Krasilnikovia cinnamomea: one gene and its partner. The protein of the gene in region 2 interacts with the protein of the main gene of each other region in a pairwise test. Links are inferred from orthologs where the notes say so. Each region holds a gene or a part of one and is shown on either strand. Other genes may lie near its edges.

Region 1 (4,817 bases), 2.4 Mb from region 2 along the record:
GGCGTACGCGACGTACGTGCGCCGCACGATCCTGGGCTGAGCGTCCTCAGCCGATCGCCCGCCACTGGGTGATGGCGATGTTGTGGTCGTCCGGGTCGTGGAACGACGCCGCCCACAGCTCCAGCCGGTCACCGCGGTTCACCGGGCGGGGCGCGTGCACGAACGTGATGCCCTTGCGCTTCAGCTCCGCGTACACGGCCTCGACGTCGCCGACCTCCAGGTTGAGATGGATGAGGCGGCCTGCGGTGGCGGACAGGTCGTGCACCGAGCGCAGGACGAGGCGGGTGTCACCGGAGGCGAGCACCGCGCTGCCGTCGCCGCTGTCGATCTGGAAGAAGCCGAGGACGTCGCGGTAGAACGCGATCGAGCGTGCGAGGTCCGTGACGAGGACGGTGATCCCGACGCCGTGGATCGCGGCGGCCGTGCCGGGGCGGGCACTGGGGTACGCGGTGATCAGCTCGTCGGCTCGCTCATCGGGTTCGTACCCGCCGTCGAGGTCCGTCCAGGGGCGGCCGGTGGGGGGCTGCGGTGGGTCGGCCATCGGGGGCCGGGGCTGGTCGGCCGACCGGGGCTGCGGTACCACCGGAGCGGCCGGCCCGGCGGGTTCGTCGGCCGGGGCTGGCGGTGCAGGCGCGGGCGGGGCTGGCGCGGCGCCGTCGAGCGGGATGTCGATCTCGCAGTCGTGGGCGAGGTCGGGTTCGGCCTCGTCGGCAGTGCCGGGACCGGCCGGGGAACGCCGGTCCTCCGGCGGCGCGGGGTCGGTCAGCTGCTCGGGGGAGACGCGCTGCTCCGGCGCGGGTGCGGCGCTCGTCGGCGACGCCGCGGCCCCGGGGGTGGCCGACATCGGTGGCGGTTCCGGTGCAGGGGTGCCGGTCGCCGGGGATGGTTCCGCGGCGTCAGTCGTCGGCGACGGTTCCGGGGTGTCAGTCGTCGGTTCACCGGTAGGGGTCGTCGGCGACGGTGCACCGGTAATGCTCGTGGGCGACGATACCGGCGCGGTGGGTGTACCCGTGCCGGGATCCAGCGTCGCGGTCGCCACGCGTGGGCGGGGACTCGGGCGGGAGCCGTTGGGCCGTGGCCCGGCGGGGCCACTCGGACCGGCGGTCGCCTCCGGTGCGGTCTCCTCGTGCAGTTGGTCATCGCGGCCGTGGTCGTCGTCGGGGTCGACCAGTTGACCTTCGAGGATCATCGGGCCGCCGGGCGCGTCGCGCACGATCACGGTGCCCGCCGGTTCCTGCGCCTGCTGGCCGGAGCGGGGGGCGGGTGGCGGGGGCGGCTCGTCGGGGCTGAGGAGCCAGGTGCGTTCGCGGGTGGCCCACGGTGGGGGCTCCGGCTCCCCGAGCAGATCGTCGTCGGACGGCTCATCCAGCGGGTCATGGCTGGGCGCGGGGGCATTCAGCACCGTGGCGTCGGCTCGCGACGGCGCGTCCTCCCAGGTGATCCGTACCCGGCGCATGTCGTCGACGTCCACCGTCACGGGCAGGGTGTCACCCGGGACGGGCCACTTGTCGACCGGGACGCGGGGGTCCCGGATGACCACCTCGGAGATCGGCAGGCCCGGGGCGATGACGACGACCTGCAACTCGGCGCGGCCGTACACGGATGAGGAGGGTGGTTCCGAGACGGCCTTGACCTGGGCGGTGCCGCTCACCCACGCGCGGGCGCCGCGGCGCACGACGTTGACCATGGCCAGGGCGATCGCGAGGGCCAGCAGGGACACGCCGAGGGCGACGATCGACCAGCTCGACAGGCCGAGCCCGAACAGCAGGACGAAGACGGCGATGGTGCCGAGCACCGCGGCCAGCAGCTTGCGGGCCGGGGCGATGGGGCGGCCGTTCTGGTTCGCCACTGTGGACCTCCCGAGTAGTACCGCAAGGCTAGGCCGCCGCGACGCTATCGGGAAAGTCGGCTTTGTGGGCGGTGGCCGCTCGCGGCGCCACCGGTACCGATAGGCTGACCCCGGCATGCCGTCTCGCCCCGACCAGGAGGAATCCGTGTCCACCAGCGCTGCCGAGCGCTCGCTCGTGCTCATCAAGCCGGACGCCGTGCGGCGCGGCCTCGTCGGCGAGATCCTCGGCCGCTTCGAGCGCAAGGGGCTCGTGATCGAGGAGATGGTGCTGCGCACCATGGACGCGGAACTTGCCGATCAGCACTACGCCGAGCACGTGGACAAGGCGTTCTATCCCCCGCTGAAGGACTTCATGACCGGCGGGCCGCTGGTCGCCGTCGTCATCAGCGGCGACGAGGCGATCGACGTCGTGCGCGCGATGATCGGCGCCACGGACGGGCGCAAGGCCGCCGCGGGGACGCTGCGCGGCGACCTGTCGCTGTCGAACCGGGAGAATCTGGTGCACGCGTCCGACTCGCCCGACAGCGCCAAGCGTGAGCTGGCGCTGTGGTTCCCGCACCTTTAGGTCGCCTGCGGCGGTTCCGTACGGGTCGAGATGGCCAGCCGGTTCCACACGTTGATCGTGGCGATCGCCATCAGCAGGTTGGCCAGCTCCTCGGGCGTGAACTGCTTGGCGGCCGCGTCCCACACGTTGTCGGGCACGCCCTGGTCGCCGAGCCGGGTGACCGCGTCGGTCAGGGCTAGCGCGGCGCGTTCCCGCTCGGTGTAGAACGGGCTGTCGTGCCAGGCCGCGACGCCGAACAGGCGGCGGCTGTCCTCGCCCGCGGCCAGGGCGTCCCGGCTGTGCATGTCGACGCAGAACGCGCAGCCGTTCACCATCGAGGCGCGCAGTTTGACCAGTTCGTACAGGACCGGGTCGTTGTGTTTGCGGGCGTAGACCTCCATGCCCAGGACGGCCTTGTAGGCCTCCGGGGCGACCTCGTTCACGGCCAGGCGCGGCATGGTGCCCTCCTCGTGAGCCGGCGACACAGCAAGGCGGTGACACGGCTCACAGCGTATCGAGGGTCGCGTGGGCCCGCGACTCCGCCTCGAAGACCTTGAGCAGCACCGCCGCGGCGACCGCGTAGCCGACACCGATGACGCATTCCCAGCCCAGCGCCGGGGCCGCCGCCCCGAAGCCCTGGCCCGCCGCCAGCAGCCGCGCGGCCTGCGCCGCGTGGGTGATCGGCAGCCCCTCGCCGATCGTGGCCATCCAGCCCGGCAGCCGCTCCGCGGGTACGTTGACGCCGGTCAGCAGCAGCAACAGCGCCACGCTGACGTTGGACACCACCCAGACGTCGCGGAACCGCAGCCCCAGGGCGCCCAGGGTGAGCCCGAAGGAGCCGCAGGACAACGAGCCGACGGCCAGGGCCAGCGCCAGGCCGGGCAGGGCGCCGGGCGGGATCCGCAGCCCGAGCAGCAGCGCACCGCCGGCGAGGGTGAACGCGGCGATCAGCAGGCCGTTGCCCGCGTACGGCAGGGCGCGGCCCAGGAACAGGGCCGTGCGGCTGCGCGGGGACAGCAGCACGTGGCCGAGGGTGCCGAAGCGCCGCTCGTTGGCCACCGCCATCGTGCCGCCGAAGACGCAGGCCAGTGACGCGGCCAGGACCGCGTTGCCGACGATGTAGAACCGGTCGTCGGCCACCTGCAGCTGCCGCCCCAGGTAGGCGAAGAACAGCAGTTGGAACAGCGGGCCGACCAGCAGCGTGCCGATGAACATGCCGGGCGTCGTCCAGTTGAACAGCGCCCGGTAGGCGATGACGCCGCCCACGGCGACCAGACGCGCGGTCCTCATGCGAGCGCCAGGGTGGCGGCGGCGCGCGCGCGCCGTTCGACCCGGACCAGTGCGAACGCGCCGAGCACGGCGCAGGCGGTGCTGATCGCGAGGCAGATGCCGACCGACGGCCAGACCGGGCCGCCGCTGGTCGCCTCGCGCAGCGCGCGGGCGCCCCAGGTGGTGGGCAGGACCGCGGCCAGCGGGGCGGTCCAGGAGGGCAGCATGGTGATCGGTACGAGCATTCCGGAGACCAGCCAGACCGGATATTCGAGCGTGTTGGACAGTGCGTTCGCGTTGCGCATCAGCACGAAGGTGGCCGCCATCAGCAGGCCGAACATGCCGAGGGCGAAGACGCAGACCACCGCGGCGACCGTGAACGCGGCCGGGTGGGCGAAGTCGAGCCGGATGCCGTAGAGCACCCGGCCCCACGCGAGCGTGGCCAGCATGGCGTAGGTGCCGGTGAGGGCGGTGGCGATGGTGATGGGAAGGATGACCAGCACCGGCCGCCGTGGGGCCAGCATGATCATTTCCAGGGTGCCCTGCCAGCGCTGGCTCTGGATCGCGCCGCCGGAGCCGAACAGCACCGACGACCAGATGCCCATCAGCCCGGCGCCCACCGACGCCTCGAGCAGGCGGTGCTCGCCGGACCCGGCGCGGAACAGGTACACCGCCAGCGTGGCCTGCACGACCGGCACGATCAGGTTGGTGGCGATCTCGAACTGCGAGCGGCTCATCTGCTTGGCGTGCAGCAGCACCCCGACCGCGATCATCCGTACGGTTCTCACGCGCCGGTCCCGTTCACGATGGCCACGTAGGCGTCCTCCAGGGTCGGTTCGCGGCTGGTGACCCGGCCGATCCGGATGCCGGCCAGCTCGCGCAGCACGTCGGCCTGGACGTCCACCGCGGCGTCGGATTGGACGGTGAGCAGCTGCAGGGCACCGCGGGCTTCGACCGCGGTCTCCCGTACGCCCGGCAGCTTGCTCACCGCGGTCATTGCGGCGTCCGGCACCCCGTACGCCTCCACCTCGACGACCCGGCGTCCGTCCGCGTGGTGGCGCAGTTCGGCCGGGGTGCCCAGGGCCTGGATCCGGCCGTCGGCGATGACGGCGATGCGGTCGCACAGCTCGTCTGCCTCGGCCATGTAGTGCGTGG
Region 2 (4,933 bases):
CCGGCGACTCGGGCGCCCACGCCGTGTGGGGCTCGGGGTCCTGATCAGCTCCGTCCCGGCCGGCATGTGGGGTGCCGGCCGGGACGGGAGCGCTCAGACGAGTGCGCGCGCGCAGAGCAGGCACATCAGGATGAGCCCGATCGCGCCCGCCACCAGCCCGACGCCGTAGGTCACCGTCCGCGCCGAGCCTTCCTCCTCATCAAGGGCGTCCATGTCCTGCGCGGGCATGGCCCGCGGCGGGGGCGGCTGGGCGACGGTCGGTGGGCGCCAGTACGAGGGCGGCGGGTCCATACGGGGCGGGCCGGGATACGGGGCGGCCGGTTGCGGCCCCGGCGCCGCCGGATCCGGGTGGGCCGGCTCGGAATCCTGCGCCGGGCGCCGCCAGTAGGCGTCGTCCTCGTTACCGGTCGGGGCGCTCACGTTCACCGACGCTACATCCCCGGCGAACGAGGATTGCGGGGGCGCGGCTTACCCTCGTAATCGTGGACATCCTGGAACAGCCCGAACACGACTCCGACGGTGAGCGCACCGTGGACTTCGAGTCCGAGGAGGCGCCGCTGCTGCCGGAGCAGACCCGCGATGACACGGAGCGCGGCTGGGGCGACCGCGAGGACACGAACGACGCCCGCCTGCTGGAGGACCGCCCGCCGCACTGGGACTGAGCGCCGCCGTCAGGCCGGCCCCACACGGGTGACGAAATGCCGGGCAACGATCCTCTCGCCGGTCTCGCCGGTCTCGCCGGTGTTGGGGCCGTGGCGGCTGTGGCGGTCTCGGCGGCTGTGGCGGTCTTGGTGGTCTCGGCGGCCGTGGCGCTGGCCTGGCTGGATTCGGACCGCCGTCACGGGACGGGGCGGATCACCACGGCGTAGCCCGCCCCGGCCGGTGTCGCCACGGCGCGATCTGCCTCCGCCGGGGTGAGCGCGAGCAGGAGGCCGCCCCCAACTGGATCGTCAGGAGCGGTCACGTCCAGCACGAGCGCGCCCCGCGCCACGGTAGGCCTGTCCTCGTCCGGCTGGCCCGTGCCGTGCACCCGGAACAGGTCGACCCGGTCGCCCGAATGCACCAGCGCCAGGGCGGCGGGCTCGGCCAGGCGCACGGGCAGGCCGACCGTCCCGTGGGGCAGGCTTGGCCGCCCGCGAGCCGAGGCACGCGGCGTGGCCGTGGTTGCGGGGCCACCCGGGGTGGACGCGCCTCCGCCGGTGTCGCGCGCCGGTGACGACTCCGGCGGGCACCTGGTTGTTGGGCCGGACCAGCTCATCAGCGCTGCCGTGATCAGCAGCGCGGCCATCGCGGCCAGCCTCATCAAGGTGCCGCGGCCCGGCCGCCGCCAGCGCGCCGGATCGAGTCGCGGCTCCGCTGCCTCCCGGCCGCGCCGGAACGGCCCCAGCGGCCGTACGTCGCCCCCACGCCCCGTGCCTGCCATCGCGCCTCCCCGCCGCCGGTGCCCTGCCTCCTCCGTCGCGATGCGCGCCGGCATGGCCGACGTTACGGAGTGCACCGGCCACCCGGCGGGCGGCCTGTGGACAACGCGGCGATGTGGATAACGGGCGGGTGGTGCCGTCCGGCCGCTTAGGTGGAGACATGGGTGACCGGGATGTGGTGGCGGCCGTGCCGCTCGACTCAGGCGGAGGCGGCGGCCGGTGCGCTGGTGCTGGAGGACGAGCTTGCCGACGAGGCGGACGTCTTCGAGGACGTGCTCGAATCGCTGCTGGGCTTCGCGGCGTCGGACTTCGACGTGTCCGACTTCGCGGCCTCCGGCTTCGGCTCGGAGGAGGTGGTCGGCTTCCCGGATCCACCGTTGCCGGAGCGGGAGTCGTTGCGGTAGAAGCCCGACCCCTTGAAGACGATTCCGACGGAGTTGAAGACCTTGCGCAGGCGGCCCTGGCACGCCGGGCACTCGGTCAGCGCCGGGTCGGAGAAGGACTGCACCGCCTCGAGCTGCTCGCCACACTCGGTGCAGGCGTACTGGTACGTGGGCACGGATCCTCCGCGTTCTCGACAGCCAAACTCACTCGGCGCTGGCACTCGCCGTCACCGAGTGCCAATGCTGCGCCATCGGAGCTTATTTCGTCCACTCCTCGCCCGCCATGAGGGTCAGGCCCCTGCCGGGACTGATGGCCGCGCGCACCCGTCGATCGTGCGCCTCGGCCGGTACCTCCGCCATCAGCTCGCCGTCGTGCAGCAGTGCCACGGTCAAGGTCGCGGGCGTCACGCGGGCGAGCGCGCGGTCGTACGAGCCGCCACCGCGACCGAGCCGCCGTCCCGCCCGGTCGACCGCGAGGGCGGGGACGACGACCAGATCGGCGGCCGTGATCGCGGTCACGCCCTGCCGCGGACCGGTCGGCTCCCGCAGCCCGCGCGGCCCCGGGCGCAGCGAGTCCGGCCCGGTGTACCGGGCCCAGTCCAGGTCGCCGTCCTCCAGGAGGACCGGGAGCAGCAGCTCGGCGTCCGGCTGCAGCGCCCGGGCCAGTGCCTCCGGCAGGTCGGGGCCGCCGGGCTCGGCCCCGATCGGCACATACGCGCTGATGGTCACCGGCGGCCGTCGCCGTGCCGAAGCGGGTTCTGCATCGACCGGCGGCCGCCCAGGCACCGGCAGCCGCCGTACCAGGGAAAGCAGTTCCGCCTGGAGCGCCGCCGCGGCCCGTTCGCGGGCCTCCGTGGTCAGCGATCCGCGGGCCTGCAGCAGCTTTCTACGCAGCGCAAGCTTCTGAGACCGAGATCTTTCCGCTCCAAGGGCGAAATCAGGCATTCAACCACCTCCTCGAAACGGGCAAACGGTGCACACTATGTCAGCATCGCTCGAACAGGGCCACCTCCAGGAGGACGTGTGACGCTACGTGGGCGGCTCACGACCGCCTTCCTGGTGGTGGTGCTCGGCCCGGTTCTGCTGGGCTCGGTGTTCGTCGGCATGACCGTGGCCACCGTGCGCCGCGATCGCGCCGTCGAACGGCTCGATCATGCCGCCACCACGGTGCGCACCGCGATCGGCGCCGTGTGCCGCCAACTGCAGGCGGTCGCCGACGCGGTCGCCGTGCTGCCGACGGCTGACCGGCGGCTGGCGGCGGACCAGCTCATCGCCCGTGGCCTGGCCGCCGAGATCACCATCGGCCGGACCGGAAGCGCTCCACCCGCGCACTGGCGGGACTGCGCCGACCCCGCCGACGTCGGGGTGGCCGCCATCGCCGCCCGAGCCCAGGCGCCCGGCGTCACGGTCGCCGCCGGGCAGGTGCTCGACGCGGCGTTCGTGGACCGGCTCGCCGCCTCCAGCGGCGCCGAGGTCACCCTGCTCTCCGGCGACGGCGCCGGGGCCGCACCCACGGAAAGCACCGAGCCCCCGTACGCCCGGTCGCACGTCGCCGCGCTCGCCGCCGGGCTGCCCTCCGCCGGGCACGGAGACGGCCAGGTCCGGCGCACCACCGACGGCGACCGGTTCGTACGCCGGATCGCCCTCGCCCCCGGCCAGCCGCTGCCCCTGGCCGTCTCCGTGCCCGGCGGCGGCCCGACCGGCCTGTACGCCCTGCTCATCGGCGCCGACCTCGCCGTGGCCGCCGTCGCGGTCCTGGTGGCGCGGTGGCTGGCCCGCTCCACCACCCGGCCGCTGGCCGACCTGGTGTGGGCCGCCGGCCGGGTCGCGGACGGCGAACTGGACACCCGCGTCCCGGTGCTACGCCACGACGAACTCGGTCGGCTGGCCAGCACGTTCAACCGGATGACCCGCGAGCTGCGGACCTACGTGCAGGCACTGACCGCCAGCCGCGACCAGCTGCGCGGGCACCTGGCGATCCTCGGCGACACCCTGTCCAGCACCCACGACGTGCACCGGATCCTGCGGGTCATCCTGCAGACCGCGCTGTCCGCGACCGGGGCCCGGGGCGGCGTCGTGCTGCTCATCGACCCGGCCGATCACGTTCTGGTGGCGCGCTGCGCCGAGGGCCTGAGCGGACGCTGGGACGTCCCGGAGACCGAACTGCCCGGCCTGCGGGTGCCGCTCGGCGAGGGAGTGCTCGGCACCGTGGCCGCCACGGGCGTGGCCCAGCGTGGATCGCACCCGGGTGGGGAACCCCCGTGCCGCACGTACGTCGCGGTGCCCATCTGCGCGCCGCCGACCGTCGGGGATCCCCTGGTGCCAGGCGAGGCCACCGGCTCGGCCGCGCCGGTCGTGCTGGGGGTGCTCGCCCTCTATGACCGGCTCGGCATGGACGAGTTCGACGACGCCGACCTGATGACGCTGCGGACGTTCGCGGGGCAGGCCGGGGTCGCGGTGCACAACGTACGCGTGCACGAGGAGGCGCAGCGGCTCTCCCTCACCGACCCGCTGACCGGGCTGTGGAACTACCGGTACCTGCGTGAGTCGCTGCGCCGCGAGGTGGAGCGGGCCAGCCGGTTCGGGCGCATGCTGGCCATACTGGTCCTCGACCTGGATCACTTCAAGAACGTCAACGACACGTACGGGCATGCCGCGGGGGATACGGTGCTGGGGGAGTTCGCCCGGCGCATCCGGCTCGGGCTGCGCGAGGTCGACGTGGCTTTCCGGCAGGGCGGGGAGGAGTTCGTCGTGCTGCTGCCGGAGACCGACGGGTTCGGCGCGGCCACCGTCGCCGAACGTCTCGGCGCGGCGATCCGCGACATCCCCGTACCGATAGACCGGCGCCGCGCCGACGCCGCCGACGAGGACCCGGTGGACCGCATCCCGGTCAGCGTCTCGATCGGCATCGCGGTCTATCCCGACCACGGCGGGACCGCGCAGGAGGTGCTCGACGCCGCCGACGACGCCCTGTACGCGGCCAAGAACGCCGGGCGCGACCGGTACCGGATGGCCGCGCCCGGGGTTTCCCCAGGCCGGCCACGCTGCGCGGATGATCGCGCCACCACCCGCCCGGGTGGCCCGCAGACGCCGCGGCAGAACCGTGGCCGATAGTCTCGCCAATGTCCG

The links. The genes of interacting proteins can lie anywhere in the genome.
Region 1: the proteins of EV385_RS10475 (region 2) and ndk interact in binary tests that used the Escherichia coli proteins (3 or more experiments, as listed by UniProt). The link is inferred for Krasilnikovia cinnamomea from one-to-one orthologs.

The regions. Positions count from the first base shown.
Region 1 is NZ_SHKY01000001.1:4,780,765-4,785,581, forward strand. Bases 936-3,689 are described here. They hold ndk (nucleoside-diphosphate kinase), read left to right. Parts: upstream 936-1,964; coding sequence 1,965-2,414; downstream 2,415-3,689. Other genes in these bases: EV385_RS21895 (VOC family protein), read right to left, coding at 936-1,849; EV385_RS21905 (carboxymuconolactone decarboxylase family protein), read right to left, coding at 2,411-2,851; EV385_RS21910 (ABC transporter permease), read right to left, coding at 2,898-3,683; EV385_RS21915 (ABC transporter permease), read right to left, coding at 3,680-3,689. In the rest of the region: EV385_RS21890 (DUF4233 domain-containing protein), read left to right, coding at 1-40; more of EV385_RS21895, read right to left, coding at 47-935; more of EV385_RS21915, read right to left, coding at 3,690-4,450; EV385_RS21920 (ABC transporter ATP-binding protein), read right to left, coding at 4,447-4,817. UniProt on the Escherichia coli protein: Major role in the synthesis of nucleoside triphosphates other than ATP. The ATP gamma phosphate is transferred to the NDP beta phosphate via a ping-pong mechanism, using a phosphorylated active-site intermediate.
Region 2 is NZ_SHKY01000001.1:2,358,016-2,362,948, reverse strand. Bases 907-3,776 are described here. They hold EV385_RS10475 (5-formyltetrahydrofolate cyclo-ligase), read right to left. Parts: upstream 2,750-3,776; coding sequence 2,063-2,749; downstream 907-2,062. Other genes in these bases: EV385_RS10470 (sensor domain-containing diguanylate cyclase), read left to right, coding at 2,828-3,776; EV385_RS34980 (hypothetical protein), read left to right, coding at 1,586-1,825; EV385_RS10485 (hypothetical protein), read right to left, coding at 907-1,423. Also shown: EV385_RS10500 (DUF2231 domain-containing protein), read left to right, coding at 1-44; EV385_RS10495 (translation initiation factor 2), read right to left, coding at 94-420; EV385_RS10490 (hypothetical protein), read left to right, coding at 483-662; more of EV385_RS10485, read right to left, coding at 839-906; more of EV385_RS10470, read left to right, coding at 3,777-4,918. UniProt on the Escherichia coli protein: Involved in the removal of 5-formyltetrahydrofolate.